2 regions of the Exiguobacterium sp. SH4S7 genome follow, and region 1 is predicted to be linked to the other one. Evidence: predicted binding sites of a transcription regulator. Region 1 holds the regulator's gene; the other holds the start of a gene.

What was found. The regulator LexA, encoded in region 1, represses DNA repair genes until DNA is damaged. The targets are predictions, from matches to a motif close to CGAACATATGTTCG.
Region 2: the regulator LexA is predicted to act here: its motif matches at 13,116-13,129, upstream of EVJ29_RS01585 (Y-family DNA polymerase).

Annotation. Positions count from the first base shown of each region.
Region 1 covers NZ_SJUT01000001.1:721,158-736,148, reverse strand. Annotated here, with positions in the region: gene EVJ29_RS03700 (peptide chain release factor 3) at 1-1,511, opposite strand, end outside; gene EVJ29_RS03695 (DUF2621 family protein) at 1,692-2,123, shown strand; gene EVJ29_RS03690 (CcdC family protein) at 2,169-2,627, opposite strand; gene EVJ29_RS03685 (cytochrome c biogenesis CcdA family protein) at 2,641-3,339, opposite strand; gene EVJ29_RS03680 (aspartyl-phosphate phosphatase Spo0E family protein) at 3,529-3,708, shown strand; gene EVJ29_RS03675 (ABC transporter ATP-binding protein) at 3,789-5,552, opposite strand; gene EVJ29_RS03670 (ABC transporter transmembrane domain-containing protein) at 5,542-7,296, opposite strand; gene EVJ29_RS03665 (YneF family protein) at 7,419-7,652, opposite strand; gene tkt (transketolase) at 7,782-9,773, opposite strand; gene EVJ29_RS03655 (DUF896 domain-containing protein) at 9,973-10,206, opposite strand; gene EVJ29_RS03650 (YneB family resolvase-like protein) at 10,267-10,911, opposite strand; gene EVJ29_RS03645 (hypothetical protein) at 10,985-11,221, opposite strand; gene lexA (transcriptional repressor LexA) at 11,422-12,042, shown strand; gene EVJ29_RS03635 (metal-binding protein) at 12,042-12,482, shown strand; gene glnA (type I glutamate--ammonia ligase) at 12,586-13,926, opposite strand; gene EVJ29_RS03625 (MerR family transcriptional regulator) at 13,972-14,376, opposite strand; gene EVJ29_RS03620 (methionine gamma-lyase family protein) at 14,470-14,991, opposite strand, start outside.
Region 2 covers NZ_SJUT01000001.1:317,237-332,227, reverse strand. Annotated here, with positions in the region: gene EVJ29_RS01640 (3-hydroxyacyl-CoA dehydrogenase/enoyl-CoA hydratase family protein) at 1-294, opposite strand, end outside; gene EVJ29_RS01635 (SDR family oxidoreductase) at 509-1,411, shown strand; gene EVJ29_RS01630 (hypothetical protein) at 1,651-2,097, shown strand; gene EVJ29_RS01625 (YcxB family protein) at 2,199-2,741, shown strand; gene EVJ29_RS01620 (hypothetical protein) at 2,775-3,050, shown strand; gene EVJ29_RS01615 (proline dehydrogenase family protein) at 3,095-4,012, opposite strand; gene trhA (PAQR family membrane homeostasis protein TrhA) at 4,170-4,841, opposite strand; gene EVJ29_RS01605 (carbon starvation CstA family protein) at 4,935-6,377, opposite strand; gene EVJ29_RS01600 (bifunctional 2',3'-cyclic-nucleotide 2'-phosphodiesterase/3'-nucleotidase) at 6,578-9,328, opposite strand; gene EVJ29_RS01595 (SLAP domain-containing protein) at 9,720-10,529, opposite strand; gene secA2 (accessory Sec system translocase SecA2) at 10,531-12,894, opposite strand; gene EVJ29_RS01585 (Y-family DNA polymerase) at 13,149-14,444, shown strand; gene EVJ29_RS01580 (YolD-like family protein) at 14,441-14,770, shown strand; gene EVJ29_RS01575 (SulP family inorganic anion transporter) at 14,767-14,991, opposite strand, start outside.

The sequences.
Region 1 (14,991 bases):
GTGAACTCGTTGGCGAACAAGAACACAGGGCGTTCCCAACGGTCGGTCACGAGCATGTTCCGTGAGTCTTGGAACGGCTTGAGCGCCTTCAATTCTTTGTCTTTCACCCAGCGAGCGACACTGTACGATACCGGCTCCATCCGGATGTCGACCCCGTACTCGTTATTGAGACGATATTCGAACACCTCGAACTGGAGTTGACCGACCGCGCCGAGATAAATTTCGTTATACTCGTTGCGGTACACTTGGATCGCTCCTTCTTGGGCGAGTTGCTCGACACCTTTGTGGAAGTGTTTCGACTTGAGCGAGTTGATCGGCGAGACGCGCATGAACAATTCCGGCGGGAACGTCGGCAACGCCTCGAACGCGATCTTTTGCTTCGACGTCGTGATCGTGTCACCGATTTGGTACGTCCCAGAATCGTAGATCCCGATGACGTCACCGGCAAACGCCTTATCGACAGTCTCCCGGTCGTTGGCCATCAACTGCGTCGATTGACTCAGTTTGATTTTCTTGCCGGTCCGCGTCAACGTGACGTCCATTCCCCGTTCGAACACACCCGAACAGATGCGGACGAAGGCGATGCGGTCACGGTGGGCCGGGTTCATGTTCGCTTGAATCTTGAAGACGAAACCACTGAAGTCTTCAGACGTCGGGTCGATCGGACCGACGTTCGATTTACGGGCCTCTGGGGCCGGCGACATATCGAGGTAGTGGTCTAAGAAAGACGTCACCCCGAAGTCGACGAGCGCCGTACCGAAGAAGACAGGTGTCAGCTTACCTGATTGGATCGCCTCGACGTCGATGTCGTTGCCGGCACCGTCTAACAGGTCGATCTCGTCGCGCAAGTTCGTCAAGTTTTCTTCTGTCAAGTAGTCGGCGAGCACAGGATCGTTGACCCCGTCCTCGTTCAACGTGAGCTTGCCTTTCTCGCCACGGAACAAGTGGATTTCGTTCTTGATACGATCGAACACACCTTCGAACTGCATCCCGCTGCCGATTGGCCATGTGACGGCGACCGAAGGCATACCGAGCACTTCTTCAAGTTCTTCCATGAGCTCGAGCGGATCTTTCGCCTGACGGTCCAACTTGTTCATGAACGTGAAGATCGGGATACCACGCATACGACAGACTTGGAATAATTTCTTCGTCTGTGTCTCGATCCCTTTGGCGGCATCGATGACCATGACCGCGCTGTCGACAGACGTCAAGACGCGGTACGTGTCTTCTCCGAAGTCGTTGTGACCCGGCGTGTCCATGATCGAGACGACCTTGTCGCGATAGACGAACTGCATGACAGACGACGTGACAGAGATGCCCCGTTGTTTCTCGATCTCCATCCAATCGGACTTGGCGTGTTTTGAGTTTTTGCGGGCTTTGACCGTCCCCGCCTCGCGGATCGCTCCCCCGTGTAAGAGCAATTTCTCCGTGAGTGTCGTCTTACCGGCATCCGGGTGGGAGATGATGCCGAAAATGCGGCGTTTCTCTACTTCTTGTTTTAATTGGTTCATATATTGTCCTTTCCCTTCCAGACTTTCAACTTCATTCTCATTTCTGACTGCAACGCTCTCTATTCTAACGAAACGGTGTCGTTTCGTCCATCATTATAGGATGCTCATGCTTTTGTATTCGCGGTCTTTTTTGTATACTAAGCTTGAATGATTGTGAAATGAAAGAACGGGGGAAAGACGATGCCAGAAAACTTGATGATGTATTTCATTGTCTTCTGGGGATTTGTGATGATCGGGTTGATGACGATCGGCGGATACTTCATGTTCCGTAAGTTTTTAAAACGGATGCCGAAAGAAGACGGCCGCTCTCTCCTAGATGTCGAGGACGATTACATCGCGAAGACACGCCACCTGTGGACGCCCGAGACACGGACGCTACTCGATCGGCTCGTCACACCAGTGCCTGAGCTGTTCCGCGATGTCGCCATTCGCAAGATCGCCGGCAAGATCGGACAGTTCGCGCTCGAATCGAGAGCGAAAGTGATGACGACGGAACTCGTCGTCAAAGGATATATCGCCGCCACACCGAAGCGGGACCACAAGTTTTTGAAGAAAGCGCTTGAAGAAGAGCAAATCGATTGGATGACTTATAAGCGTTATTTCCAACAGTGAAGATTCGAAAAACAACGGCATACCTCGCTCGAGGTATGCCGTTGTTTATGTCGTCGCGATGCGCTTATATTTTTGATACATGGCGATCCGCCACGGCACGATCATGCCCCAGGCGATCAAATAGAACAAGCCGCCCGTCGCGAAAATGTTGACCTCATCGCCGAGGAACGCTTTCATGACCGTCCTGATCGCGAGTAAGGCGAAGACGACGATGAAAAACGCTTTCGAGCGGGATAAATAAACCTCACCATCACGTTTTTCGAAATTGGACGTCTTGATCAAAAAGATACTAAAAATCAAGCCTACGACAAGCGCCTCACCGACTTCGAGCCATGTCAGACGAAAAGCCGGCACTAAAAATTGAAGCATGCCCGTCGACATCGCGAGCGGTGGAATCAAGATTTTTTTCGCATTCGTCGGTCGGGCTGATGCCTTCACGCGAACGAAACTCGCGATGACCCCCATCAGCAGTGCGACGAGAGTCGATCCCCAAAATATCGACATATGGTCAGCCCCTTTAGAATCCGGTGAATCCCACTAGTTCGCTCATCCAGGCAGCGAAGCGGTTCATTCCATCAAAATATAATACGACTCCGAAAGCCATCATCAAATAGCCTCCGAACTTTGTTACTTTCGCGCTGTTGCGCGCCAAATATTTGATTTTGCCGACGAAGCCGGCCATGACGAGAAACGGGATCGAGAACCCGATGACGTAAGCGAGCATATACCCCATGCCTTGGCTCGGGTTAGACGCAGCCAGTGCGATCACCCCGGCGAGAATCGGTCCTGTGCACGGCGTCCATCCGGCTGCGAACCCGATTCCGATCAACACGGTCCCAAAATACCCGCTCTTCCGTTCTCCAAGTGCGAGTTTCTTTTCGCGCATCATGAAGCGCGGTTGCCATAGCCCCGCTAAAAAGACCCCGAACACAAAAATAAGGATTGCCCCGAACATGCGTAGACTATCTTTAAATTGAATGAAGAAGTCGGCGATCAACGAAGTTGATAAACCGAGGACGAGAAAGACGATTGAGAATCCGAATAAGAATGAGAACGTATGAAACCAAGCCGTCCGTTGCCGGAGCCCTTCGCTTTTCAAGTCAGAGACAGATACCCCTGTGATATACGACAAAAAGACCGGATAGAGCGGCAGCGTACACGGTGATAAAAAAGACAAGACGCCCGCCCCAAAAGCGAGCCATAAAGTGACTTCCATGCGTTTTTCCACCTTTCAGCCCCATTATAGCGAAAACCATTTCAAAATGCTCGCATCTTTTCTCCGTCCACTTCGTCCGATTTTGTAATCATTGAAATGGAAATGTAACTTGTGATGTGTAGTGTTGAATGCTAAGATTTGGATATTCTACTTCACCAGGTTCTATTTTAATATGATGGGGGAAATACCGTGGCGGTCATCACAGCTGAAACCTTACACTATGCCATTGAACAAAAACGCGATGAACTGTATGAAATCGCCTCGCAGTACAGTTGGACGTCTCCAGAAGTGATTCATGTCAGCCAAGAGCTAGACACGTTAATCACGTCTCACGTCCTCTCGAAACACCTAGCAGACAACTTAAATTGATCATCAACTCCAGCTCGTCACTTTCTAGTGGCGAGCTTTTTCCATGGAAAAAGGACACCCCTACGGGTGTCCTTTGCAAATTATGACATCAGACGTTGTCCTGATTGTAACTCGTACATTTTTTTGTACAATCCATCATGCTTCAATAAGGCCTGATGATTGCCCCGTTCGACGATCTCGCCGCGATGTAAGACAAGAATCAAGTCGGCATCCTGTATCGTCGACAAGCGGTGGGCGATCGCGATCGTCGTTCGTCCACGACGCATCCGGTCGAGGGCGAACTGTACCCGCTCCTCCGTCTCCGTGTCGATCGAGCTCGTCGCCTCGTCCAAGATCAGGATTTTCGGATCACGGGCGACCGTTCGGGCGAAGGCGAGCAACTGCCGTTCCCCGCTCGAGAACGTCGCTCCCCGTTCGCCGACTGTGTGACCATACCCCGTCTCGAGTTTTTCGATGAACGTATTGGCTTGGACAAACTCCGCCGACTGGCGTACTTTATCGGAATCAACTGTCGGGTTGAACAATTTTAAATTATCTTCAATCGTGCCACTGAACAGGAACGGGTCTTGTAAGACGAGACCGATCTTATCGCGAAGTTCCACTTCCTCGAACTGTTCGAGCGGGTGTCCGTCGATGGTGATCCGTCCCCCTTCATACGGATAAAACCGAGTGAGCAAGTTGATGATCGAGCTTTTCCCGCTCCCCGTGTGACCGACGAGCGCGACCGTCTCACCCGGCTTGGCGACGAATGAGATGTTCTTCAAAACATCGACTTCCCCGTCATAACTGAACGTGACATCGTCAAACCGCACTTCTCCTGCCCCGATTGCTGCCTCGCCAGAGAGACTTTTTCCTGGCGCCGGTTCATCGGTGTCGAGCACTTTGAAGACGCGGTCTGCCGAGACGACCGCTTGTTGGAACTCACTCAGCCGTTGCATGATATCGAGCACGGGGCGGAAAATGCGCTCGATGTAACTGATGAACGCATAGACGACCCCGACTTGAACTTGTTCCGTCATCGACAGGAAGCCATAGTAGCCGAGCAAACCGATGATCGAGAACGCAAGCAACAGCTCGATGATCGGGCGGAGCAACATACTATCGAGCTTCAAGTTTTTGAAGCGTGCTTCTTGATGCGCCTCGTTCGTCGCTTCGAATTGACGGACGAGACGCTCTTCTTGACGGAATTGTTGAACGATACCCATACCGTTGATCGACTCGCTCAACTGCGCGTTCAGTTGCGATAACAAATCACGGACTTGGGCAAAGTATTTAGTCGAGTACCGGCGATACGCCCAAATGATGAGCCAAAACAACGGGAGGAGGACGAGCCCGATCGTGGCAAGCGTCGGCTCTAAAATGTACAGGAAGATGTACGTCCCGAGCAATTGAACGCCCGACTGGACGAACGTGCTCATCACGCCGACGTACAACTCTTTCACCGCTTCCGTGTCGTTCGTGATCCGGGAGACGAGCACACCCGCCGGCGTCCGGTCGAAATAGGCGAGACGCAGCCCCATCACATGGCGGAAGATGTCCATTCGAATATTTTGGACGATTTTAAGGGCGATCTTCTGAAACGCAATCGATTGTAAATAGTCGAAGATGACGGCTGAGATGTGTAACACCATATAGACGACGAGCAGCGTGACGACCCAATTCGTCGGATAGACGCCCGGTGTCACGAACTCATCGATGAACACTTTGATTAAAAACGGTCCGGCAAGCTTCGCTCCCGTCGCAAGAAGCAAAAAGACGAAGGCGAGGCTGAGCGGCCGGCCGTATCGTTTCGTATAGGCCAATAACCGCTTGATGACCGCCCATTCTTGAATATCATGCTTCATGGTGGCCCCCTCCTTCCACGATCGCCTCAAGTTGTTGGCGGTCGTACGTTTCTTTGTACCAGCCCGGTTCTCGGATGAGATCGTTGTGTCGGCCTCGCTGAATGACTTGGCCATCAGCGAGTACGAGAATCTCATCGGCATGCTCCACTGCCGACAGACGGTGGGCGACGATCAATCGAGATTGCTCCGGATTGCCGACACGGAAATGTTCGATGATGGCTTCTTCCGTCTTCGCATCGACGGCGGACAACGCGTCATCAAGGATTAATAGATCGGCCTCGATCATAAGCGCCCGGGCAATCGAGATACGTTGCTTCTGTCCCCCCGAGAGCGTTACGCCGCGTTCCCCGACGAGCGTGGCATACCCTTCCGGCAACCGTAAGATGTCGTCATGCACTTCGGCGATTTTGGCAGCCTCCATGATCTCATCCATTTTTGCTTCCGGTTTTCCGAAGGCGATATTGCTCGCAATCGAATCCGAGAACAGGAAGTGGTCTTGCGGGACGAGGGCGACTTTATCTAGTAGAAGTGATTTTTTGACTTGACGAACATTGACGCCGCCGATTTTGATTTTACCGTCGGTCACGTCATATTCACGGGTCAACAATCGAACGATCGTCGTCTTACCAGAACCGGTCCGACCGACAATCCCGAGTGTCTTGCCACGCTCGATCCGGAACGTGACATCACGCAGCACGGTCGTATCGTCATAACGGAACGAACCGATATCCGCCTCGAGCTCGGAATGATCCAGTTTCGTCGAAGCCATCGGATCGTCTTGGATCTCCGGCTTGATGGCGAGCATGCGCTCGATCCGGTCGTACGAAGCCCGACCACGTTCGACGATATTGAACAACCAACCGAAGGCGAGCATCGGCCAAGTGAGCAGACTAAGATAAGCGGTAAAACTGACGATTTGACCGATCGTGAGCTCGCCTTGTTCAATCAAGTAGGCCCCGTAGCCGATCGACAATATGTAAGATAATCCGACGATCCCGAAGATTGTCGGGTCGTACAAGGCGTCAATTTTAGCGACACGGACGTTTTTTGCCATGACTTCATCTGACAACTTCTCGAACGATTCGACGTCGTGGTCGACTTCCCCGGTCGATTTCAAGACGCGAACCCCACTCACACTCTCCTGAACCTTGTCATTCAATTCGGAAAATGCCGCTTGGGCGACACCGAACCGGCTATGGAGCATCTTTCCATATCGTGTCGTCAAAATGACCATGATCGGCAGCGGCAGTAAAGCGACGACCGTCAGCTTCCAGCTGATCGTCGTCACCATCGTGATGATGACGAACGTACCCATCGTCACACTGTCGACGAGCGTCAAAATACCCGCCCCCGCCGTCGTCGAGACAGCCTGGACATCGTTCGTCGCGTGCGCCATCAAATCGCCGACACGCGACTTTTTATAAAACCGTTGATCCAAATCCGTGAAGTGACGATACAGTTGGCTCCGGAGCAGGCGTCCGAGCCGGATCGAGGCCCCGAAAATGAAATAGCGCCAAAAAAAGCGCGCCACATAGTTTCCGATCCCGACAGCCGCAAGGCCTCCTAACAGCATCCACAGCAAGTCCGCTTCGAGCGAACCTTGGTTCATCCCATCGATGACTCGACCGATGATGCGCGGCGGTATGAGCTCGAGTGCGGCGACAAACATGAGCAAGACGATACCGACTGCATACGTCCGCCATTCGAGCCTGAAGAACCAAGCTAATTGTTTAAATACACGAATCTGAAACGCCCCCTATATCTTGAAATAAGACTATTCATTTATGGTAGCGAAAGTTTGTTCGATTGTCGAACAAAAGATGAATAAAAAAGCACTTCGCGGGTGCGAAGTGCTTCGGTGACTCATTATGATTTTTTTTCGTTCTTCGCTTGAACGTTCATGGCACGCATCACTTGGTTGACTTTTTTCTGTGACGGCTTTTGACCCATCTGCATCATTAACGTACGAATCATGTCTTCGTTGATTGGTGGGTTCTGTTCAAGGTAGTTCATCATGTATTTACGAGCGATGAAGAACCCGATCGCGATACCCCCGATAAGTGCTGCCACGACAAGAAGAATCCAAATAAATGTACTCAAGGTTTTACCTCCTCTACCATATGAAACATCGTTTTTTACTATACACTATATTGCGCTAATTCGCTAGTCGTCAGAAAAAAAAGTGATGACCTAGACATCGTCTAGGCCATCACACGTTTTTAATGATAATTATAGTGATTTGACAGCGTCGACGACGTTCTCGACCGACATGCCGTATTCTTTCATGAGGAGGTCTCCAGGAGCCGAGGCACCGAACTTGTCGATTCCAAGCACTTTACCGCCGAATCCGACGTATTTGTACCATCCGAGCGTCGAACCTGCTTCAAGCGAGACGCGTTTCGTGATCGACGAAGGAAGAACTGATTCCTTGTACTCTGCCGATTGGGCTTCGAACAGTTCCCATGACGGCATTGAGACGACAGCAGCGTTCACGCCTTCAGCAGCGAGTTGCTCGCGTGCTTCGACGAGGACATGGACTTCTGAGCCTGTACCGAGAAGAAGGACGTCCGCTTCGCTAGACTTACCTGCGACGACGTAGGCACCTTTCGCCGCGTCTTCGACAGATGTTCCTACGAGTTCTGGCAACGCTTGACGTGTCAAGACGAGAAGTGACGGAGCTGACGTCGTCGTGATCGCTTGTTTCCAAGCGGCGATCGTCTCTTTACCGTCTGCCGGACGGAGAACTGACAAGTTCGGCATCGCCCGGAAGCTCATCAAGTGCTCGACCGGTTCGTGCGTCGGACCGTCTTCACCGACTGCGATCGAGTCATGCGTCAAAACGAATGTCGACGGAATTCCCATGAGTGCAGCGAGACGGACCGCTGGACGGAGGTAATCCGAGAAGACGAAGAACGTTGCGCCGTAAGGAAGTACGCCACCGTGAAGTGCCATCCCGTTGACAGCTGCCGCCATTGCGAATTCACGGACACCGAACCAGATGTTACGGCCAGCCGGATCTTCGTCGAAGTCAGCCGCTCCTTTAATCATCGTGTTGTTCGAGCCGGCGAGGTCAGCCGATCCACCGAACAATGTCGGTACCGCTTTCGCAATCGCGTTCAAGACTTCTCCGCTCGTTTGGCGCGTCGCTTTTTTCGAACCGACTTCAAACGTTGGCAACTCGCTATCCCAACCTTCAGGAAGTTCGTTGTTCATCGCACGTTCGAACTGAGCACCGAGTTCAGGATGAGCCGATTTGTAGGCTGCGACGAGCTCGTTCCAATCCGACTCAGCTTTAGCGCCAGGCTCAACGACTTTATCGTTGAACAAGTCGTACACTTCGTTCGGGACGTAGAAGTTCTCGCCTTCCCATTTATAGAACTGTTTCGTGAGCTCGATTTCTGCTTCTCCAAGTGGAGCGCCGTGTGATGCCGATTTACCTGATTTATTCGGTGAACCGAAACCAATGACCGTCTTCACTTCAATCATCGTCGGTTTAGACGTCTCAGCTTTCGCCTCGTCGATCGCTTTGGCGATCGTATCGATGTCCGTTCCATCCTCGACGCGAATGACTTGCCATCCGTAAGCGTTGAATCGATCTTCTACGCTTTCCGAGAACGACTTATGGAGATCCCCGTCAAGCGAGATGTCGTTTGAATCATACAAGACGACGAGTTTACCGAGTTTCAAGTGACCGGCGAGTGAGGCAGCCTCAGCCGACACACCTTCCATCAAGTCACCGTCTCCACAAATTCCGAACGTATAGTGGTCAACCACGTTGAACTCGTCGCGGTTGTATGTTGCTTCCAAATGCTTCTCAGCCATTGCCATACCTACAGCCATCGCAATCCCTTGACCGAGTGGTCCCGTCGTCGCGTCTACACCAGCCGTGTGACGATACTCAGGGTGTCCTGGCGTCTTCGAGTCTTTTTGACGGAACGACTTGAGGTCGTCGAGTGAAAGGTCGTAACCAGACAAGTGAAGCAGCGAGTACAACAGCATCGAACCGTGTCCCGCTGAAAGGACGAACCGATCGCGGTTGAACCAGTTCGGGTTTTTCGGGTTGTGACGCATTTTGTCTGTCCAAAGCGTGAACGCCATCGGGGCCGCACCCATCGGCATACCTGGGTGACCTGAGTTCGCTTGTTGGACAGCATCAATCGAGAGCGTCCGAATCGAGTTAATCGCTAATAATTCTTTAGTAGTTGTTTCCACTAATTTCATCCTCTCTGTTGTTAAGAAAGTTTCTACCCGTCATATTTTAGCACACTCAATCGTGTGTCACAACTAATTAAATAGTATGTCACATTGATTGGAATCGTTTACTTCCATACGTCTGTTTTCGAGGGAATGGTCGAACCTTATCGAGCTTCGTGTATAACAAACATGCACATCCTATACGAAATAGGATGTGCATTCGAGTTCATTCAGAACGGTGTCGGTTCTGTTCGTCTTTTAGTTTTTCTGGTGTCACGTCGTTGCCTTCCGGATCGACGACTTTCATGCCCATCATCTGGGATTTGAACGATTGACGGAACGCTTTTAAATATTGTTGACGCAACGCTTGTTGCTCGTCCATCTCTTGTTGTGACAAGCCGTCTGTCTTTGCCTTGTTGGCGAGGAAGTTAATCCGCTCCAATTGTTCGGGTGCTAACATGAGGTTCGCCCCCTCTCTACTGAATTTGTAGTTCTACTGTACAAAATCAGGGCGCAGGAATCAAGTTTCTGGCACTGCCACATGTTCCAAATAGCGACGGTTCACAGTCGCTTTCGAGACTTCGTAGCCGAATCCGCGGAGCGTGGCCGCGATCTCAGCGAAGGTGAGCCCCCGCTCCCGAAGTTGGACGATCTCCTCGATCGGCACTTCGATCCGGCTCCTCCCACCTTGGTCATGGTGCTGAATGTTGCGTTGCGGGTTGAAGCCGTTCGCGACCGCCCGGCGCATACCGCGCGATATCTTGGCGTTATGAATCTTCCGTTGATACTCCTCGACGACGCTGACAATCTCAAGCACCATCTTCTCGGCGTCAGAGACGACGTATTCGTCGGACGACTGCATCGTCAACAGCCGGACGTTATGCTTCATGAGCGTATGCAAGATGGCGATTTTTGCATTCCCTCGGCCGAGGCGACTGTCATCGCTCACGAGCACGGCATCGAGCTTTGACGCCGACACATGCTCTAACAGATCGAGCAGACCCGTCCGATTGACCTCGAAACCGCTCTCTTGTTCGGTGATCACATCGATCACTTCCGCATCGAGACGTTTGGCCATCTGTAACAATTCCGCTTCTTGCCTCGTGAGCGAGGTTTCCTGAGTTGACTTGTTCGTCGATACGCGACAATAAATGACGACTCGCATCTCGTCACTCCCTTTCTTTCCAGTCATCCTTTTACGATACACAGGATGAGCGGGTGTTCGCAATCCAAATCGATCATTCAGCGGCGAACCACGTCGTTTTCCGTTCTTCTTTTTCCGCACGTTCCGCTAACAGCTGGGCTTCGAGCGTTTCCGCTTCGTTGAACGCAACTTCTTGTTCGATACTTCTTTCGACCGTCATCACTGTCGGCTCGACAACTTCGCCTTGGCGAAACTCGCCGACTAAGTAAAAGGCGAACATCCCGAGCACTACCATTCCGACCAATATGAATCCGTTGATTGTATCTTTCATTTGAACCGCCTCCAAATATGAGAATATGCGTTCTTAGGAACGTCTGTTCGTTTATCTGTTCTCATCATAAAACAAGAACTTCTGTTCGGTCAAGAAAAAACGAACGAATGTTTGTACGCTCATATGTTCTTGTGTTAAAATAAATCCATAAAGAATAGGATGCGTTCGCAGGTTATTCGACATAAACGAGGTGAAATCCATTGAAAAAAATGTCAGCAAGACAGCAACAGATTCTTGATTTTATAAAAGCTGAAGTTCGGACGAAAGGTTATCCGCCGTCAGTCCGAGAAATTGGTGAAGCCGTCGGTCTCGCATCGAGCTCGACCGTGCACGGTCACTTGGACCGTCTTGAAAAACGTGGATTGATTCGGCGCGATAAGACAAAACCGCGTGCGCTCGAAGTGTTGAGCGAGGACGCCCCGTCAATCGAGGAGCGTGAGACGGTCATGTACGTCCCGGTCATCGGGAAAGTTACGGCCGGAACACCGATCACGGCGATCGAGAACGTGGAAGAACACTTCCCGCTCCCGGCCCATATCGTCGGTTCGGATAACGTGTATATGCTCTCCGTCTCTGGCGATTCGATGATCAACGCCGGAATCCTCGACGGAGACCGTGTACTCGTGAGACAACAGAACACGGCAGACAATGGAGAGATTGTCGTCGCGATGACGGACGAGGGTGAGGCGACCGTCAAACGGATCTACAAAGAGGCGTCGAAAGTCCGACTCCAGCCGGAGAACGATGAACTTGAGGCGATGTATTTCGATAACGTATCCATTTTAGGGAAGGTCATCGGTGTATACCGGACGATCCATTAATGGCTAGCGGCAAGACACATACGCGTACGAACCTCGTGGCAATCGGTGCTTTAGCGATTGCCACGCCTTTTATTGATGTCGATATCCCGACTACCCTTTTCCTCGGTGCGCTTATCGGGACGTTCTGGCTCTCCCCGGACCTCGATTTAAAATCGGATGCATACTATCGGTGGGGACCGCTGCGTGGCTTTTGGCTCCCTTACGTGAAGCTGATGCCGCACCGGTCTCCGCTGTCGCACTTGCCGGTGTTGAGCGATCTCATTCGTGTCATCTACCTTGGCTTCCCGCTCGCGCTCATCCTTACGTTCACTCCGTATGAAGCGGTTGTGAAGACGTGGCTCGACTTGAACGGCATCCCGTTCTTCCTCGGTCTCGTGTTCGCGACGACACTCCATACGGCGCTCGACTACGCGTCCACGTTTTTCAAGCGTGCGTTCTAATCCCAAAACAAGCGACCACTCAATTTCGAGTGGTCGCTTGTTTTGACTAAAAAAACGCCCGATCCAAGAAACTGGATCGAGCGTTTTTTCAAGTTCATTCGACTTAGTAGAGCGTCATGTACTGATCGCGTTCCCACTCTGTTACTTGCGTGCGGAACATGTCCCACTCGATCTCTTTCAACTCGAGGAAGTGTTCGCCGATGTGGTCACCGAGCGAATCCATGACGATTTTGTCGGCGCGGAGTACTTCGAGCGCGTCGAAGAGTGTCGCCGGAAGATCGTCGATCCCGTTCGCAACACGCTCTGGCTTGTCCATCACGTAGATGTTGCTGTCGATCGGTTTCGGTGCTTTCAAATCTTTCTCGATGCCGTCAAGACCAGAAGCCAAGAGGGCCGAGAGCGCGAGGTACGGGTTCGCCGCCGGGTCGACCGAACGTACTTCGATACGTGTCGAGAGGCCGCGGGCAGCCGGTACACGAACGAGCGGTGAACGGTTACGAGCGCTCCATGCGACGTAGCATGGTGCTTCGTATCCAGGCACGAGACGCTTGTACGAGTTGACCGTTGGGTTACAGATCGCCGTGAACGCACGTGCGTGCTCAAGGATACCAGCTGTGAAGGCGCGTGCCGTATCCGAGAGCTCCATGTCACCGTTCGGGTCGTAGAACACGTTCGTGTCGCCTTTAAAGAGTGACATGTTCGCATGCATCCCTGAACCGTTGACACCGAAGAGTGGTTTCGGCATGAACGTCGCGTGAAGGCCATACTTCGCCGCGATCGTCTTGACGACGAGTTTGAACGTTTGGATGTTGTCGGCAGTCGTTACCGCATCCGCGTATTTGAAGTCGATTTCATGCTGTCCTGGTGCGACTTCGTGGTGTGACGCTTCGATCTCGAAGCCCATGTTTTCGAGCTCGATAACGATTTCTTTACGGCAGTTCTCGCCTGAATCGACCGGTGCCAAGTCGAAGTAACCGCCTTGGTCGTTCAATTCGAGTGTCGGCTGTCCGTTCAAGTCTTTCTTGAAGAGGAAGAATTCTGGCTCTGGTCCGACGTTGAACGCTGTGAAGCCGAGCTTTTGCATGTGCTCGAGGTTGCGTTTCAAAATGCCGCGCGGGTCACCGCTGAACGGTGTGCCGTCCGGATTATAAATATCACAAATTAAGCGAGCGACTTTACCGCTGCCGTCTGTCCATGGGAAGACAACCCACGTGTTAAGGTCTGGATAGAGGTACATGTCTGATTCCTCGATGCGTACGAACCCTTCGATTGAAGAGCCATCGAACATCATCTTGTTATCAAGTGCTTTGTCCAATTGGCTGATTGGCACCTCGACGTTTTTAATCGTACCGAGGATATCCGTGAATTGAAGACGAATAAAGCGTACGTCCTCTTCTTGTGCGATCCGTTTGATGTCTTCTTTTGTGAACGTTTTTCTGGCCATGGTAAAAGTCCCCTCTCACATTGTGTAATGGTTTGTGTACTGGCGTCATCGATAAAAACGTGACAACTCTCCTTGGATGAGCGACGTTTTATTGAAACGACCAGCTTCTTGAAGCTGCGTTTTCAATAATTGATGTAACTCTTTCTCGGAAATCTTTGGCGGTTCGCTTGGCGGGGCCGTAGAAGCAGATTGTTCTGTCTCTTTGGCACCGTCGTTGTCGAGCATATGGCGAATCGCCGCCAAGTTGAAGCCTTGGTCAATGAAATCTTTGATTGCGAGTAAACGTTCGACATCATTAAAGGAATAAAGTCGTCGTTTCGATTCCGTCCGACTAGGCGAAACCAGACCCTGTTCTTCGTAATATCGAATCTGCCTGCCTGTCAGTTGCGTCAGATCTTGGACGATCCCAATCGGAAACAACGGGTTGGAGCGACGAAATTGATCGGCCATCCCTTACCCCTCCTTTTCTGTCTCACAATGTGAGAATAATACATGACAACTTTCCTGTCAATAGATGTTAAGAAAGTTAACATGACATTTCGGTTACAACGTTTGAGTTGAATTTTCACGGTCAAATGTGACGAGCCCTTTCGTCCGCAATTGGCTCAAGGCGAGCATTAACGCGACTTTAACGTGCGCATAGGTCAAGCCGCCTTGGACGTATGCCGTGTACGGTGCCCGGAGCGGTCCGTCCGCTGATAGTTCGATCGACGAACCTTGGATGAACGTCCCGGCTGCCATGATGACGTCATCCTCATATCCTGGCATATAGGCCGGTACCGGCAGTGCGTGGGCGTTGACCGGGGACGCCATCTGAATGCTCTGACAGAACGCGATCATCTTGTCGCGGTCGCGGAACGTGACCGATTGAATCAAATCGGTCCGCCGTGACGTATAATGCGGATCGGTTTCAAAACCGAGCAGGCCGAGCAGGCTCGCCGTCAAATGGGCCCCTTTCAACGCTTGGGCGACCGTGTGCGGCGCCATATAAAAGCCTTGATACATCTCCTGCAGCGAATAGAGCGACGGACCGGCCTCGCTGCCGATGCCTGGCGTCGTCATCCG
Region 2 (14,991 bases), 400 kb from region 1:
GATGAAGTTCAAGTGTTCCGCCGTCGCGAGTGGCGCCGGATTTTGTTTCAACAACTTGTGACGGTTCTCGGACGCGATGCGATTCCGCACTTCCGGTGACTCGAGCGTGAGCCCTTTCCCTTCTTCTTGCGCCGTCAATTCACGTGGTACGATGTCGAGCATGAGCGAACGAACCCCCGCGTTCGCCAAATGGGCCGCAATCCCCGCCCCCATTACTCCTGAACCGATGACGACCGCAAAACGGATATTGCTCGTCAAACGGAGGTCGGCTGATTGTTCGATGTGACTCGTCATATTGTTCCCCCCTAAATGAGAATGAATAGTGATTCATTTCACGCGTAAAAAAAATCGCAATCACCATCGTGTTTACTCTTCTATCATAAATGAATGACAATTCATTCGCAAGCGTTCATTTTTCAAATTCATTCCATTTTTCTGATTTACGATTATTTTTTGATGTGTGTGGTATAGACACATTGAGTCAATTTTTGAAAGGGGACTAAACAATATGAGTGACAATCGTTTAAATACAGTCGGAAGCCGCAAAGATTTTGAATCGTTCAAGAAGGACGGACAAGCGCAAGCCCATCAACCGGGAATCGATTCAAAGATGGAGCCGTTCCCGATCTATGAGCGTGAAGGATACAAAGGAAGCGACAAATTGAAAGACAAAGTCGCCATCATCACGGGTGGTGACTCGGGGATCGGGAAATCGGTCGCCATCTTCTTCGCCCATGAAGGCGCAAACTCGGTCATCGTCTACAAAGACCAAAACGAGCTCGAGGACGCCGAGGCGACGAAAGAACGGATCGAAGAACTCGGTCAAGCGTGCCTGTTGCTGCAAGGTGACCTCGGTGATTCGGCGTTCTGCCAAGACGTCGTCAAACAGACGCTCGAGACGTTCGGCCACTTGGACGTGCTCGTCAACAACGCCGCCGAGCAACATCCGCAAGAGTCGCTCCTCGACATCTCGGACGACCAGCTCGAGCGGACGTTCCGGACGAACATCTTCAGCATGTTCTATTTGACGAAAGCGGCGCTCCCGTACTTGAACGAAGGCGCGAGCATCATCAACACGACGTCGATCACGGCGTATGAAGGTAACGACCAATTGATCGACTATGCGTCGACGAAAGGTGCGATCACATCGTTCACGCGTTCGCTCGCCAAAAACTTGGCCGAGAAGAAAATCCGCGTCAACGGCGTCGCCCCAGGCCCGATTTGGACACCGCTCATCCCAGCTACGTTCTCGGCTGAGAAAGTCGCTACGTTCGGCGATTCAGCTGAAATGAAACGAGCGGGGCAACCGGCAGAACTTGCCCCAGCGTATGTTTATCTCGCGAGCGACGACTCGACGTACGTCAGCGGACAAGTCATGCACGTCAACGGCGGTACGGTCGTAAACGGATAATGTTGGAACAGGCCCAGTGTTCAGTCACTGGGCTTTTTTTATGGGAAATTAACCCAGCGTATGTTAACGTTATTTGCAGGAATTAGTCCAGTCATTTAGACGATTATACGGAAGAAAGGAGCCAACCCTTGATGATTCATTTTCAATTGACAAAAGATGATTTTTTCGCCTTACAAAAAAACTTCATCGAAAATTCCGATTACCATAAAAGAAGAGCTAGACACGTCACGATTGTATTGATGTTGCTTACAGTATTATGGGGATTCTTGCTCGCAATTTTTTTGTTACCTCAAACGATTTCTGTCCCCCTGTTCCTCGGACTCGCCATCGGTTCAAGTTTGTTCCTAGCGCTTCTATTATTCCCCTTCTTAAAAAAAGCGTATGTAAACATCACACTTTGGCAATTCCGCTATCTACTGAAACAAGAGACGAAATGGCCACGTGACATCACGTTGTACATCAAAGAAAACGGGATTGAGCGCAATTCACTCCACAACAACGTCAATAAACGCCTTCAAGTCGCATGGGACGCGATTGAACGAGTGAGTGGGGACGAGACAAATCATTACCTGTACGTTGAGGCAAGAGAAACGATTGTTGTACCGAAGCAAAACCAAATGCTGAGCGAGACTGAGCAAAATAAAATCAATCACTTATTACAAAAAAACTTAAATATCACACTCTAATTACCTATGTCACCTAAAGACAGACATGGTCCAATGTTTCTGGACGTACACGTATATGACTTAATCAGAAAGGAGTAGCTCAAATGGTCACCACGTATAAAATGACGCTTGAAGATGTTCTATCATTTCAACAGGACATGATTCACCATTCAAATCAACATAAGAAGAGCCGCAAAATATGGTTGATTTTTATGAGTGCCCCCGCATTCCTGCTCGGATATTTAGCTACAACTTTTATTCTACCTCGCCCCGAGTCGATCGCTTTATTTTTACTCACTGTAATCGGTGTAGGGATTTTGTTCGCGCTGTTGCTCAGACCCCTCCTTAAGGATTTATATGCACCATTCGCCCTTCGGCAATTTCGTCTAGTTAATAAAGACAGTGCCTGGCCAACAGACATCACGCTCCAACTTTCTGACAGTCACGTCGAGATGCATGTCGTTCATGGCAAAATCAATCGAACGACTCAAGTCCCTTGGACGTCCATTCTCAAAGTGAACGAGAACGAGACGCATCGTTTTCTATATTTTGAAGACGATGAAGCGTTGATTATTCCGAAATCGAAAGATGGAGTCACTGAAGTCGAGCAAAGCGAAATTGACCGCTTATTAGGAAAACATCTTTTGACTAAAAAATCGATTTAATAGAGTGGTCTATTACTTTAGGAGGTGCTGTACATGCTATCTTGGTTAGGCATAACGAAAGAAAAGGAACAGGAAACGGGACGGCCGTTCTTTGGAAACATACATAAGAAAACAATCACGTTCATCTTGCTTTCGTCCCTTGCGATACTCTTTGGAGTGAAATCATTGTTGACTTATCTACTCCCAAAAGCAGCTCTCGCTGACCCCTTGGTTGCTGTGCTGCCAGGTACAGTAGGCGTTCTTGTTGCTCTAGTGTATGTTCTAGTTATTGAACGACTCTTACAAGACAAGGCCGAACGTGGAACGTAAGCCAATCATACAAAAACACGCGCTCCGCTGAGCGCGTGTTTCGTTTATTTCTTCACCATACCTTTTAACACGAACGCCACGTTCGCCGGACGTTCCGCGAGACGGCGCATGAAGTAACCGTACCAGTCGCGGCCGTACGGCACATAGACACGGACTTTATAGCCTTGGCGGACGAGCTCGAGTTGACGCTCGACCCGGATGCCATACAGCATTTGGAACTCGAACTGGTCGAGTGGGATGTTGTTCAATTTCACATGCTCGATGATGGCATCGATCATGTGGTCGTCATGGGTCGCGATAGAGGCGTAATTCCCGTTCGCAAGATGGAGTTTGACGAGCTTCAGGTAGTTGTGGTCGACGTCTTCTTTCTCCGGGAAAGCGACCGTCGCCGGCTCTTTGTAAGCCCCTTTGACGATACGGAGGTTCGGCTTGATCAGCGCGAGATGATTAATGTCATCTTCCGAACGATACAAGTACGATTGGATGACCGTCCCGAGTCCGTCAAAGTCCGCTTTCAACTTCTTGAACAAGTCGAGTGTCTTCTCGCAGCGCGACTCGTCTTCCATATCGATGGCGACGAACACGCCGACCGACTTAGCCGTCGTCAAGATCTGGCGCATATTGTCCTCGATCAACTTATCCGAAATATCGAATCCGAGTGACGTCAGCTTGAGCGACATATAGGCGTCGAGTTTCTCTTCGGCCATGATTTCGATGGCACGGATGATCTCGTCACGGTTTTGGTTCGCTTCTTCGACCGTGTTAATGAATTCCCCTAGATGGTCGACCGTGACCGATAGCCCTTTCGCGTTCAGTTCGCGAATCGTCGGCACCGACGTCTTGAAATCTTCTCCCGCCACAAATCGTGAAGCCCCGAACCGAAGCCCGTACTTTTTAGCCAAACTGTTGAGTGCTTTGTTTTGAGACATGTAAATAAAGCCATCACGTAACACTTTTTCCATCAGATTTTCCCCCTTGCGTTTACACTCATCTATCTCTATGACGATGTCTGAAATTATTATGACATACAAACGTCAATTCGTCTTTAGTTTTGTAACCGTTTCCAACACTTCATTGGCTAAGTTTATAAAAAAGCAGACGCCCTCACGGACGTCTGGTTCACAGGCCTGTATTCGGTGCGACGTAGAGCAAAATACTGAGGAAGACGAACACGCTCCCGGCGAGCACGAACAAGTGCCAAATCGCATGATTGAACGGCAGTTTCTGCCAGACGTAAAACACGATCCCGACCGAATAAGCGAGCCCACCGGCGAGCAGCAACATGAACCCTTGATGGCCGAGCGACTCGTAGAGCGGACGAATCACGATGATACAAATCCACCCGAGCCCAAGGTACGTCACGTTCGATACCCACATGTACTTCCCGGTCGAATACATTTTCCAGACGATGCCTAAGATGGCGACGCCCCAAACGATGCCGAATAACACCCATCCGAGCGTTCCCTGAAGCGACACGAGTGCGAACGGCGTGTAGCTCCCGGCAATCAATAAGTAAATCCCAGCGTGGTCGAACACTTGGAGCACCCGCTTCGCCCGTGGATGCGGGATCGCATGCATGAGCGTCGAGAACAAGTACAACAAGATCATCGATACCCCGAACACGCTCACCGCGATGACGTTGCCTGTGCTCCCGGTCTCAGTCGCGGTCGTGACGAGCAGGACGAGAGCGACGATGCTGAAGATGACCCCTAGTCCGTGCGTGACGGCGCTCGCGATTTCTTCGCCGAGCGTATCGGCATGGAGCATGTCTTTTAGTTTCTCTTGATCCATTCGGGTCCCACCTTTCTTTCCTTGCCTCTATTATGGATATTCCCCAATTTTGTTGCAAATAAAAACACGGGTCTGTAAAACCCGTGTCCTTGATTATGCGACTTCCTTCACCGGAACGTCACATTCCATATTTTGTGCCCGCATCGCCCGTGCGCGCATGTGGAATAAGACGAGTAGCGTCACTGTACCGATCGTCGCGATGACGTAGGGAATGACCCCATCCATCTTGAAGCCGATCGGCGCTGTGAGGATGTAGAACCACACCGCATACAGCATGAACGTCCCCGGGACGAGTGCGATCCAGTGGTTGCGTCCTTTGATGTACAAGTACATTGCACCGACGAACAACGCGATGACCGCTGTCGTCTGGTTGGCCCAGTTGAAGTACTGCCAAAGCATTTGGAAGTCCATGTTTGTGAGCACGTACGAGATCGCGAACAACGGGAGTGCGATCCAAAGGCGTGACGAGAAGTTCTTCTGCGCGACTTTCAAGTAGTCGGCAATGATCATCCGGGCACTCCGGAACGCCGTATCGCCTGACGTGATCGGCAAGACGATGACGCCGAGGATGGCGAGCGTGCCGCCGATGCTGCCGAGCATGAGCGTCGCCACTTCTTGGACGACGAGCGCCGGTGTCCCCGCTTGAATCATGCCGAGCAACTCACCAGGCTCAAAGATGGCCATGGCCGCTCCGGCCCAAATCATCGCGATGACGGCCTCGACGATCATCATGCCGTAGAAGATGCTGCGGCCATTACTTTCTTTCATCGTCGTCCGCGAGATGATCGGCGACTGCGTCGCGTGGAAGCCTGAGAGTGCGCCGCACGAGATCGTGAAGAACAAGAGCGGCCAGATTGGCAAGCCGTCCGGGTGCATGTTCGTCAATGTCATCTCTGGGATTTGATAGCCTTGGACGAACAAGCTGACCCCGATCCCGATGGCGCTGATCATGAGGAGCGCCCCGAAGAACGGATAGATGCGGCCGATGATCTTGTCGACCGGGAGGAGCGTCGCCAAGATGTAATAAGCGAAAATCGCAAAGACGACGAACACGAGCGTCGACGCGTTGCCGTCGAACAAGTTGTTAATCATGTTACTCGGTGACGTGACGAACACCGTCCCGACAAGGAGCAGCAGTAACAGGGCGAACCCGTTGACGATATGGCGGAGCGAGCGGCCGAGGAACTTCTCGGCGAGCTGCGGCAAGTGTGCACCGTTGTTACGGAGCGAGATCATCCCCGTCAAGTAGTCGTGCACGGCACCTGCGAAAATTGATCCGAAGACGATCCACAGGAAGGCGACCGGACCGTAGAGCGCCCCCATGATCGGCCCGAAGATCGGACCGACGCCGGCGATGTTCAACAGTTGGATCATCGAGTTCCGTTTTTTCCCCATCGGCACGTAGTCGATGCCATCCTGCGACGCATAGGCGGGCGTCGTCCGCTCTTCCTTGATGCCGAACGTCTTCTCGACGTAACGGCCGTAGACGATGTACCCGACAATTAAAATAGCTAAGGCGATAAAGAATGTAATCATGTGTACTGTCCCCTTTTAAACTGTGTAGCCGATCCCCATCGGCCCCGAAAAATGAATCCTGATGTTTTACGCATATAATGTAAACGCTTTCGTGATTGATTATACAGCAATTCCCAACGTTTCGTAAGGGGTTTTGTTCACTTTTTCGACACTTCTTTAACACGAGAAAAGACGGCGCTGTACACGCCGTCTCCGCTCCATTATTTAAGTACGATTTTCGCTTGTTTCGCACCTGATCCATTATAGTCACTCGCGATGACGGTATAGTTCCCTTTCGCCAATCCTTTTTTCGATGTGAACGTATACCAACCGGCCCAGTTCGCTTTCGTTTGGGCGATTTTCTTGCCTTTCGCGTCTTTCAAGACGACCGTCGCGCCACTCGTCGTACGTCCACCAAGCGCTTTCGTGTTCGCTTTCGCCCCACGTAATACATTCGGTGTCTCAACGACTAGTTTTTTGAGGGTGAACGCTGTCTGCTTCATCACTTTCCCAGAGATCTCTTTACTCGTCACTTCATATTTACCGGCTGTGAAACCTGAACGGCTCGTGAACTTGAATGAGCCTGAGTCATCTGCTGTCACGGTCCCGATTGTTTTGCCGTTCTGCTTGAGAGTGACACTCGCCCCCGGTGAAGACTTCCCGTAAAACGTGTTCGTGTTTGTATACGTATACTTCGATGATAGGGCAGGCGTACGGACGAATCCGGCACCGACGACTTTCGTTTCAGTCATCGTTTGTCCGTTCAACTCGCTGACGACCGTCAATGACTGACGAAGTTTGAGCGGTATGACAGCAAGTTTGTACGTTCCGTCTGCCTGGGCTGTCGTCGTCGCCAACACTTTGTTCCCGTCTTTTAATGTCACTTTCGCCCCTGGTGCCGTCACACCTGTGACTTGCTTCGTTCCCGGCTTGATGACATCGATTGTGAGCGTCACATCGACGGCCGCTACTTCAAGTTCGGCCGTATACGTCCGGAAGAGGCGGTTTGCCGCATCGGCACGTGTCGCGTCTGTCGCTTCAATCCCTTCATACAAGTCGACGTACTGCTTGCCGGCGTCTGCCGTCTCAAACTTCACGGTCCGCTTCGCGTCCGCGACGATCTTCCAGTTGTCGTCGGCTTTATAGTCAACGGCACCTTTACTCGCGATAATATAGTCCGAGATGACGTTACGTGTCTCATATGCCGAGCGGTAGACGATATTCTTTCCGCCGCCAAGGCCTGGGAACGAGCTCGACCCGGCCCGGTAGTTGTTCGTCGCGACCAAGAACTCTTGGTCCATCGTAATCGCTTTTCCGTCATACTCGACGTTTTTGACCCGGTTCGCTGACGCGTCGAGCAGTTTCCCGCTGCCGTCATACTTCGCCGGTCCCGTCACGTCGATTTCATACGTCAAGCCGTCCAAAATATCAAAGTTGTAGCTGCGGAATTGAAGGTTCAATAGTTCGTCCCCATCCGCATCGATCTCGTTATACACCCCAGCCGACATCTCGAGCCAGTCCATCACGTCCGCTCCTGTCACTTTGACGACTTCGAGCGTGTTCGGATAAACGTACAAGTCGGCCACGTTCTTCAAGGCGATTTGGCCTTTCGGGATGTTCGTGTAGTATCCGGCATCTGTCAATTCACGGCCACCTGCTTTGAACGGGGCGCCCGCTGACAGGAGTGGCAGCCCTTTGTACGGGGCGAGGTCTGGATTCGTCTCGAGCTCTTTCTCGACGTACCATTGTTGTGCGTTCGTCACGAACTGGACCGAAGCGTCGTCGCGGACGAGCGCGAAGTAGCTTTGAATGTCGTCTTGAACCTCACCGACGGAACGATTGATGTAGTCGATCGTCGCCCGGTGCTCCGTGTCGATCAGTGCGTGTGTTTCGGCATCGACCGGCGTGCTAGCCGTGACCGTGTCGAGTTTTGCCGACGCGTCGAGAATTTGCCACTTGCCGTCGACTTTCTCGAGCTCGAAGTCGATGACGCCGAGGTCTTTCCCTTGGTTGTTCGCCATGACGACCGGTTTGCCGTTGATGAGCCCTTTTTCATTGTCCACGTTCGGGAACGAGGCGAACATGCCTTTCGCATCCGGGAAGCGACCGTGTTGATGCCCCGTCATGACCATGTCGAGCCCGTCGATTTTCGTGAGCGCGTAGCCGACGTTCTCTTCGCTATCGAGTTGGGCGTCGGCGAGCGCCGCACTCTCCCCGATACCTGAGTGCGCGAGCGCGACGACGACGTCCGCCCCTCGGTCTTTCAACTTGCTGACCGCTTCACGCGCCGACGGGATGATATCATCCACCGTCACACGGCCTTGAAGGTTGCCCGAGTCCCACGACATGATCTTCGGTGGGACGACACCGAACACGCCAACTTTGATCGTATGTGTCTCCCCGTCCGTGTCCGTGACCGTCCGCTCGATGATTTGGACCTCTTGTCCGTCAACGTTGAACTTCGATACGATTGGATTCCCCTCTAAATCCTTGACGTTCGAGTTGACGAAATGAAGCTTGCCTTTTGACCCTTCCATCGCGTCATATAAAAATTCAAGCCCGAAGTTGAACTCGTGGTTGCCGAGCGTGACCGCGTCATAGTCGAGCGAAGCCATCGCCTTGTACATCGGGTGCTCGAACGTGCCCGGATTTTGTTGATGCAATTCGCGGATGTAGTCTCCGAACGGTGTCCCTTGAATCGTATCCCCGTTATCGAACAAGAACGTGTTCGCCGCCCCCGCCTGTATCCGGTGCGATTTGATCAGCGTCGCTGTCTTCGTGAGCCCGATCGTCTCATCGACCTTGTCTTGGAAGTAGTCATAGTTGGTAATGTTCGTATGTAAGTCGGTCGTCTCTAAAAATCGAAGTTTGACGAGGTCTTCGTCCGACGCCAAGACGTTCGGTGCTTGGAGCGGTAACGTCGAAGGCAATACGAGTGCGGTCGCGATTGTCCATTTCAGAGCAGTTTTCATGTTTGTTTCCCCTTTTGAATCAAATTGGTATCACCGTTTTCAATATACCACCCGTTTGTAAGCGCTACCATATTTTTTTGTAAGATAACTTATAAAATTAAATACAGCACACGAAAGTGAACATGAAAGCTTGTTTTATCATATCAGAACACCTAAAATCTTGAATTCAGGATGGCCATCCTGTCCATTGCGAGCCGAATCGGGTGAACGCCTTCGACCGTCTCGCAGGAGATTTGGCGCAATTTCGGAAACGAGTCTTTTGCGGAGGAAGTGGTGGGCTGAGATGGATGTTGTAATCTTTTTACTAGTCTATGGTGAATAGGCCGACCGGATCTTGATGTCCATGACAAAAGCCCAGAATCTCCGTGTTTTAGAGAACCTGGGCTTTTCCTTATTGTTTGATGCGGACCGTGAATGGACCGTCCGCGGTGACGTCTTCGAAGACGACCGAGACCGGATAGGCGTGTTTGCCTTGGACCGGCTCGCTCAAGCGAATCGTCGTGTTCGCGATCGCCTCGTCCCCGCTCACGAGTTCGAGCGGTAACTGTTCGACGTTCAGTTCATGCTCGTAGCCGTTACGGAGAAGCAACGTCGCCGTGACGTTCGTCTCACTTGTTTCGACCGAGACGAGCATCAAATTGAACTCATTCTCGCCGACGGGCGGTGTCGACACGTTCGTGCGACGGAGCTGTTGCCACGCCGTGTTCGAAAATTGTTCGACTTCCTCATCTAGAAGCATCTGTAACGGATCGATCGGATTCATTTGGAAGACGAGTCGCATCGACGTCAGTTCTTCCGCTTCAAACTCGCCGAACAGTTCATCTGCAAAAAAGTCCAAATAGACCGGTTTGCTCGTCCACGGCTCGAAGCTCGGAAGGTCGACGCGGCTCAATACTTTCCGCCCGAGCGGAACGTTGTCTTTGTTCAAGAGGAGAACCGGCAATTCATTGACTTCGAACGAGCTCGGGAGCGTGTTCCGGAACAAGGCGACGAGCGACAACCCGCCCATCAAGTTTTCAGCGTGCAATAGCTCGATCGACAGTTGGTTGTCGAGGAGCGCCGGCAGCCGCTTCGCATGATAGCGGAACATGTACTCGTCTTCTTTCGGAATCCCCATGTCGCTGTCGATCACGAGCGTCAGTTGACGCCCTGTCTCGGTCTTCCCTGTATCGATCTGTTTACGTTTACGAAATCCTAACATATTACTCCTCCTCCAATTGCGTGACGAAATAGCGGTCGAGCTGACATACTTCCGTCGTCACTTCACGGGCAATATTGACATACGTCTGTTCGAAGATCTCAAATCCTTCTTTACCGAACTGACGACTCGGGTCTTCCTGCCCATAACTGCGGAGTCCGATGCCTTCTTTTAATCCGCTCATCGTTGTGAGGTGGTCCGTCCATTTTCCGTCCAACGCCCGTAACAGTGATTCTTTGACGAACGTCACGACTTCCTCGGCTTGAAGACGGGCCTCGGCCGTTTTGACGATGTCGTCGATCCACGGCGCAAGCTCTGCCTTCAATTCCAACGAGTCGGCGATCTCATCTGACCAGACCGGCTCGCGTGTCGTCAAGTAGACGAGGTCTGTCTTCAACTCGTCGAGCGGCCACTCTTCTGGGACGAGCTCGTCCGAGACGTGCATGTCGATACTGTTCGCTAAAGCGAGATGCATCATGCCGAGCACGTTGTTCGTGATCGCCGCAGCGTCGGCGTTGACCGCCTGATCGCGGATCGTGTAGATGATTTTCCGTTGTTCGTTCAAGACGTCGTCGAGCTTGAACAAGTAGTCCCGAATCGAGACGCCGAGTCCTTCGATCGTCGTCTGGGCGTACTCGATGACATCAGCCGCGTCTTTTGCGGACACTTCGCCACGTTCGTCCGGCTTCAGTTTCTTCTCGATCCGCTCCAGTTTTTGGATCGCGTAACGTTTGACGATCTCATCTTCGAGCGAGACGAAGAACTGCGTCGCGCCGGGATCGCCTTGACGTCCCGAACGACCGCGGAGCTGGTTGTCGACACGTTGCGACTCATGGCGTTCCGTCCCGATGACGAACAAGCCGCCCACTTCTTTCGATTTCGCGTCAAGCATGATATCGGTCCCGCGACCGGCCATGTTCGTCGCGATCGTCACTTTGCCGAAGCGTCCGGCGTCGGCGATGATGTCCGCTTCTTGCGTGACCGTCTTCGCGTTCAACACCTCATGCTGAATCCGCTGTTTCGACAAGTGCTTACTGATGGCCTCGGACTGGGCGATCGACGTCGTACCGATCAACACCGGGCGTCCCATCTCATGCAGCTCGACAACTTTGTCGGTCACGGCCGCATACTTTTGGTCGACCGTCATGAAGATACGGTCCGGGTTGTCTTCGCGCAAACGCGGCCGGTTCGTCGGCACTTGGACGACGTCCATGTTGTACGTCTTCAAAAACTCTTGGCGAGACGTCTGGGCCGTCCCGGTCATACCGCCGATGAGCGGATACATCCGGAAATAATGCTGAATCGTGATCTCTGCCGTCGTCTTGTTCTCTTCGGTGATCGTGACGCCTTCTTTTGCCTCGAGCGCCTGATGAAGCCCTTCCGACAGACTGCGTCCTTCCATGATCCGTCCCGTGAACAAGTCGATGAGCTCGATCTTGTCTTCTTTGACGATATAGTCGACGTCGAGTTCGAACAAGACGTTCGCCCGGAGCGCTTGGACGAGGTAGTGATAGAGTACTTGATGCTCGGCGCTGAACAAATTATCGACCGCGAACATGTCTTCGATTTTCAAGATTCCGGAGTCAGTGAGCGCCGTCGATTTCGATTCGAGGTCGACTTCGTAGTCCGCCTCGTCGAGCTCGGTGACGACACGTTGCGCCAACTCCTTCAAGCGGATGTGCGAGCGGTCTTTTTGGGCGATGATGAGCGGCGTCTTCGCCTCGTCGATCAAGATGCTGTCGACTTCATCGATGATGGCGAAGTGGAACGGGCGCTGGACGCGCTCTTCCGGTGACCCGACCAAGTGATCGCGCAAGTAGTCGAACCCGAACTCGGTCCCGACGCCGTATGTAATGTCGGCCTGGTAAGCAGCGTGCTTGTCGCTCTGTTCCATCTCAGGAACGTTCAACCCGACCGAGAGACCAAGGAAATCGTGGATCTGCCCGATTTGGTTCGCGTCACGCGTCGCGAGATATTCGTTGACGGTGATGACGTGGACGCCTTTGCCTTCGAGTGCTATGACGTAACTCGGGAGCGCGGCGACGAGCGTTTTCCCTTCCCCGGTCGGCATCTCGGAAATGTTCCCTTCGAGGAGGGCGAACCCGCCGATGAGCTGGACGTCATAGTGACGCATACCTAAGACACGCACCGCCGCCTCACGGACGAGGGCGAACGCTTCTTCGGCGACATCATCGACTTTGGCACCGTCGGCGATTTTTGCTTTCAATGTTTCGGTATATGTGCGCATCTCGTCGTCCGAGAGCGCCTGCATCGTTGTCTCTAATTGGTTGATCCGGTCGACGCGTCGCTGATAGCCTTTCAAGCGCCGGCTCTGGTCATTCGTCAATTGCTTTACAAACTGAATCACGTTATAGCCTCCATTTAGTTCACAGTCATTGTCAAATCCATACCCGTCTATTATAGCGAAATTTTGCTCATTTCGGAGACTTTTTTACGAAAACTTCCTAAAAGATGGTTTTTAAATTGTGAAATTCCTATAAAAATTGGGTAAATTTCAAAATATATTTACAAGTTTATTTTCATTTTTCTATTTGAGACGGTTTGAGACCGTGATACGATAAGAAAAACAGAACATTTGTTCGTAAAAAAGGAGATGGGATCATGCGCCGGCGGATCTTCTGTGTCGACAGCGTCTCATTTTATGCCAGCTGCGAGTGCGCGGCCCGTAACTTGAACCCGTACAAGACGAAGCTCGTCGTCTTATCGAACTTACAGGACAGCGGCGCCCTCGTCCTCACCGCGACCCCGCCGCTGAAACGGCTCGGCATCAAGACCGGCTCCCGGCGCTTTCACATCGACCGCCTGCCTTGGCATGAACGACGGCACGTCCTCTACGCCGAGGCCCGGATGAGCCACTACTTGAACGTATCGGTGCAAATCGTCCACATCCTGCACCAGTTCGCACCGCCTGAGGCGATCCGCGTCTACTCGGTCGATGAGACGCTCGTCGACTTGACGGGGACGGAGCGCTTGTTCGGGAACGATGACCACGTCGCCCGCCTCATCCGCTCGACCGTCTTCCGCTACACCGGCGTCCCGGTCACGATTGGGATCGGACCGAACAACGTCCTCGCCAAACTTGTCCTCGACTTGCATGGCAAAAAGACCGGTGTCGCCAGTTGTGCCCTCCACGACGTCGAACGATTGATCCATCCGGCGCCGATCGAGAAGATGTGGGGCGTCGGGGCGAAGATGGCGGTCCATCTCCATCGGCTCGGCATCGACACAATCGGCGACCTGGCCCGTTATCCGCTCGACGTGTTGCACGATAAGTTCGGTGTCATCGGCGCCGAGCTGTGGCACCACGCCTGGGGCATCGACGAGTCGCCGACGATCCTGCCGGCGAGTTCGCTGTTCGGGGCGAAACGCCAACGGCCCCGGACGATTGGCCACGGCATCACGCTCATGAAAGACTATACGACGGAAAGTTCGATCCGACTCGTCTTGCAGGCGATCGCCGTCGAGGTCGGGATGCGGACGCGGCAATCGGGACTCGTCGGCGGCAGCATCCATCTCGGTGTCCGCTACACTCGGACGAGCGAGCGGCGTGGCTTCAGCAAACAAAAAAAGCTCGCCCGCTTCACGGCGGACGAGCGTGAGTTTTTACCGATTCTGTTCCAACTGTTTCTTGACGCTTGGGACGAGACGGAGGCGGTGCGGTACGTGTCGGTCGCCCTCGGTAAGCTCGAGCCCCGGAGCGAACACGTCCAGCTGTCGTTGTTCGAGGACGAGTGGGCCCGGGCCCGCCGGTTCGATTTCCTCGACCTCGTCGATCAATTGAACGTCCGCTTCGGCCGCGGCACGATCCGTCCGGCGTCGAGTCTACTGAAAGACAGTCCGCTCCGCACGCGGCAACGCCTGATCGGCGGACATAAACAAGGAGGTGAACCGTCATGAGCCAAACCCGCTACAAAGACCGCGGTGAATTGAAGTGGATCCCGTTTCTCATGCCCGAACACGTGGCGCTGCTCAAAAAATATTACGCCCACGTCCAAAAGATCGAGCTGCCCGACATCGACGAGCAACTCCTTTATCTGTGGCAGACCGAACTTGAACGGGCCATCCGGGAAGGCGACCAAGTCGAACTGACGTTGTTCGAGGATGGTCTCGCCCGCTCTATGCGTGGCTACGTTCATGCCATCTATTACGCCGAACGCGAAGTCGAACTGTTCGACACGGACGTGCGCCGCATCCCGTTCGGCCACATCCTGTCAGTCCGTTAAGACGCGTCAATCGCGTCTTGCGTCGTCTCGAACGTCGCAATCCCGTCGAGGACGCCATAGTGATCGAGCGTCTGCCGCACGGGTTCCGATAAGTGGGCGAAAACGACACGACGCTCCGCCGCTTTCAGTTCCCGGACGACCCGGCGGACTTCTTCGACCGCCGTCACATCGATGACCGGACAGCGATGGAAGTTGAAGATGAACACGTCGGGCTCGTTATG